DNA from 2 places in the Chryseobacterium sp. DZ-32 genome. Region 1 is predicted to be linked to the other one. Evidence: riboswitches for the same ligand, from Rfam matches in the RefSeq annotation. Region 1 holds a riboswitch; the other holds the start of a gene.
What was found. A riboswitch is a leader RNA that binds a small molecule or an ion and turns the genes downstream of it on or off. The one in region 1 is predicted to bind S-adenosylmethionine.
Positions count from the first base shown of each region.

Region 2: it holds a riboswitch for S-adenosylmethionine, as region 1 does, so the genes downstream of both, AC59HC_RS05185 (alpha/beta fold hydrolase) here and AC59HC_RS04400 (SusC/RagA family TonB-linked outer membrane protein) in region 1, are expected to answer to the same signal.

Region 1 covers NZ_JCAIOM010000003.1:140,435-142,640, forward strand. Annotated here, with positions in the region: gene AC59HC_RS04395 (type II 3-dehydroquinate dehydratase) at 11-418, opposite strand; SAM riboswitch class I at 663-761, shown strand; gene AC59HC_RS04400 (SusC/RagA family TonB-linked outer membrane protein) at 845-2,206, shown strand, end outside.
Region 2 covers NZ_JCAIOM010000003.1:298,052-300,257, reverse strand. Annotated here, with positions in the region: gene AC59HC_RS05190 (ACT domain-containing protein) at 1-394, opposite strand, end outside; gene AC59HC_RS05185 (alpha/beta fold hydrolase) at 400-1,338, opposite strand; SAM riboswitch class I at 1,400-1,506, opposite strand; gene AC59HC_RS05180 (MGH1-like glycoside hydrolase domain-containing protein) at 1,695-2,206, shown strand, end outside.

The DNA.
Region 1 (2,206 bases):
AAAGTATAAGTTATTTTAAACTTAATAAGGCCAACCGATACCCATCCATTCCAAAGCCTGATAAGACTGCATCCGTATTAGCTGCTGTTACAGATTTCTGTCTGAATTCCTCTCTTTTATAGATATTGCTGATATGAACTTCTACTTTAGGTTTTCTGATATTTTTTAAACAGTCTGCAATCGCATATGAATAGTGAGTATAAGCCCCGGGATTGATCACTACTGCATCGAAGTCATCCTCCTGAAGCCTGTTAATAAGCTCGCCTTCAATATTAGACTGGTAATATTTTATATCATGAGCCTGAAACTCGGATTTCAAATTTTCCAAATAACTTTCCATAGAAACATTTCCATAGATTTCCGGTTCTCTTGTGCCTAAAAGATTGAGATTAGGCCCGTTGATGATTAAAACTCTCATACCATAAAATTAAAAACTTTTTTTAATTAATGGCCAAAAATTTCAATGTGATGTAGATTTGTTTCAATTGAGTTTTTAATAATGATATTTGTCATATTTAAATAAATGATAAAGCTTACAACTCCTTATTGTTATGGCTTTTATTAAAATTTTATGTTAATTATTAAAAATTTATCATGAAAAAATAATAAGTCTACTTGTTTTGTAGACTAAAAGTTTTTAGCTTTGCAACCATATTTCGATCGGCTTATAAAGAAAGATGGAGGGAACTGACCCTGTGAAGTCTTAACAACCTACCCTTAGGGCAAGGTGTTACGTTCAGCCTTTTAAGGAAAAATAAGCATTTGGTTTATCGTATTTATCGATGCCCTTTGCTGACTTTTCTGCAAAGGGTTAAATTTTAATATATGATAAATAAAATTGATTATGATTAGTAAAAATTTATTTAATTCTAAAGCCTGGATACCTCCGGTTGCGGCTTTTTTTCTGGGAGTCACCAGTGTAAGTGCTCAGAATTCCAGGGCGAAAAAAGATAGTCTTCATGAAAAGGAGCTTGATGAAGTAGTTGTGGTAGCTTACGGAAAAGCAAAAAGAAACAGCTATACCGGTTCTGTAGCCACCATTTCCAGTGATAAAATCAATAACAGACCTGTAACCAATATTACCAAAGCATTGGAAGGGCAGGTTGCAGGGATTCAGACTACCAGTGCCTCAGGGCAGCCGGGTGCGGTTTCTACTATCAGAATCAGAGGAATCGGTTCCATCAGTGCTTCCAGTGATCCTTTATACGTAGTAGACGGAATTCCTTTTGACGGAAATATTAACTCTATCAGCCCAAGTGATATTGAATCCATCAGTGTTTTGAAAGACGCTACAGCAAGTGCCTTGTATGGTTCAAGAGGGGCAAACGGAATTATCATCATCACTACAAAATCAGGAAAAAAAGGAGAAGCAAAAGTTAATTTTAATATCAGCCAGGGATTCTCCGGAAGAGCTGTCAAAGATTATGAACAGGTAAATACGGATCAGTACTTTCAATTATATTGGGAAGCGTTGAGAAACGGATATCAGTCCGGTAAAGTCTCTTCTCAGCAGGCTGCTCAGATGGCAACAGATAATCTTGTTTCTACTCTTGGAATTAATCCATATGGAACTGCTTATCCAAAACCGGTGGGAACAGATGGAAAATTATTGTCAGGGGCATCACCACTCTGGAATGATGACTGGAGAGATATTCTACAGAGAGTGGCATCAAGAAACCAGGTGGATCTTGATATCAGCGGAGGTAGTGATAAAAGTAATTACTTCTTTTCACTAGGGTATCTGGATGATAAAGGGATGGCGATTGAGTCTGGTTTTAAAAGATATAATACCAGGCTGAAAATTAATTCCGAAGTTAAAAAATGGCTGAATGTTGGAGTAAACTTAAGTTATACGAACAGTATTCAGCAGGCACCAACTTCTTCAGATTCCAAGGCAAGCAATATCATCAATGCCGCAAGGTTTATTCCTTCATTCTATCCTTATTATGAAAGAAATGCAGACGGCACTTACGTTTTAGATGCTGACGGAAATCCAATTTATGATTTTGGAAAATACAGACCTACAAATGCACTTCAAAATCAGAATGCTGCTGCAACGTTGCCTTTAGATAAAAACGAAAATAAAGAAGATAACTTTTCAGGAAAAGGATTCATGGAATTCACTTTCTTGCCGGAACTGAAATTCAAAACAAGCTTCTCAGTTGATTTGGTGAATTATAACGGACATTATTATTCAAATCCATTA
Region 2 (2,206 bases), 160 kb from region 1:
TATTGACTCTGTTTTCTCCTGCTACCTGGTTCAAAAGCAATGGAAAAACATTATTTCTTGCCAGCTCAGCAAAGACTTTATTAAAATCTTCTGCTACAAAACCAATGACAGAAACATTATTGATACTATAGATCTGGGAAACTTTTCCTGACTTTCTTTCTGCTTCAAATTCATCGATAAGACAAGCCACTGCCTTCTCTGCATCATTTTCATGAACCAGGATAGAAATTCCGTTTTCTACGGCCTGCTGAGAGATTACTCCTACACTGATACGCGCCAAAGTAAGCGCTTTAAAAATTCGTCCGTCAATCCCGATTTCTCCCAGGAAATCTTCTCCTTCAAATTTAACGATTGATCTGTTCTTCAAAAATTTTATTTCGTTAGCATTTTTCATTACTTCTATAAAATGTTTTTAATGATATTATTTAATTGTTGATATTCCATTAGGAAGGCATCATGCCCGTGTATAGATTGGATCTCGTGATAAGAAACATCTTTATTTTTCTCTTTTAAGTTTTCAAAACACATTCGGATTTCAGAAGCCGGGAAAAATAAATCTGTATCTACGGAGATCATGTGCATTCGTGCCTGTATGTTCTCCAGTGCTGTATCAGCAGCATTTATATTCATCAAGAGATGATTCATCAATTTGTAAGCTTTTAAACTAAATCTTTCGTTTAGTGCATTACCATGATAAACCAGCCAGTCTTCTGATTCCAGGCGTTGTTTGTCCTGATTATATTGGTTTTGAAATCTGTCATTGAGCGACTGCGGTGTTCTGTAGCACAACATGGCATGAATTCTTGCTTTCTGTAATGGTTCTTCCTTATCATTTAATAAAAATTTCTGAACCAGACACTGTGCATGAAGCCAGTCGTGCGTTCTGTAATCGCAGGCAATAGGAATAAAAATCTCAGCAAGATCCGGCTGCTGGGCAAGCATTTCCCAGGCAATACCTCCTCCCAGAGAGCCTCCTATAATGGCATATAAATTTTTGATCTGTAAAACTTCAAGCCCTTTCAGAAATATCGCAGCGATATCTGAAGGAGTAAAGTCTTCATAATCTTCAATTAAAAAATCGTCATATCCGTTTCCTGGTATATTGAAGCACAGAACGGTATACTGATCGGTATCAACAATCTGATTTTTCCCTACCAGCTGTTTCCACCAGCCTTTTTCTCCGGATACATTTGAGTTTCCGGTGAGAGCATGGTTGATTAAGACAACAGGGGCTGTAAACAGATCTTTCCCAAAGAGCTGATAGCTCAACGGGATATGGTATTCCTTTTGGGAATGAGTTTGATAAGAAAGATTAATATAGTTTAGTTCTGTTTTCAATTCTATTAAATTTTAATACAATTGAAAATGCCACAGGAAATGGCTGAAAAAGAACTTCAGTGAGTTATCTGTCCAAAATTATTTGGTAGAACGTAGCACCTTCTTTGCTTGCGCAAAGGGTTGCTAAGGTTTCATAGGGTCTAATCCCTCAACCTTTCTTGATAACATTTTCAATATTTGAATGAACGAATGGTGCAAAGGTAGTTCTTTTCTTTTAATTTCAAAAAAAAATTATTTTAATATTTAAAAAAGCCCTTAAATACAAGTATTCCAAGAGTATATTAATAATTATTCAGATGAAAAAAATTGGAATTACTTCTCAAAAAAACTAACTTCGTATGGAAAAGTGATGAGATATGACCGCCGAAAAAGATAGATTACAAGATACCAAATGGAAAAACTGGGGACCTTATGTAAGCAACCGGCAGTGGGGAAATGTACGCGAAGATTATAGCCCGAACGGGAATGCCTGGAATTTTACCAACCATAATAATGCAGAAAGCTATGCCTACCGTTGGGGTGAAGAAGGTATTGCCGGAATTTCTGATGTAAAGCAGCTTTTATGTTTTGCTTTTTCGTTCTGGAACAAGAAAGACAAAATGGTAAAGGAACGATTCTTTGGTTTGAGCAATCCTCAGGGTAATCATGGGGAAGACATCAAAGAAATCTTTTATTATCTGGATAATACACCTACTCATAGTTATATGAAAATGGTTTATAAATATCCCATCAATGAATTTCCTTACGATGAACTTGTTGCAGAAAACGGAAGACGCAGTAAAAAGGAACCGGAATATGAAATTTTCGATACTGGAATTTTCGATAATGATGAATATTTTGATATTTTCATTGAATATTGCAAGGCCGA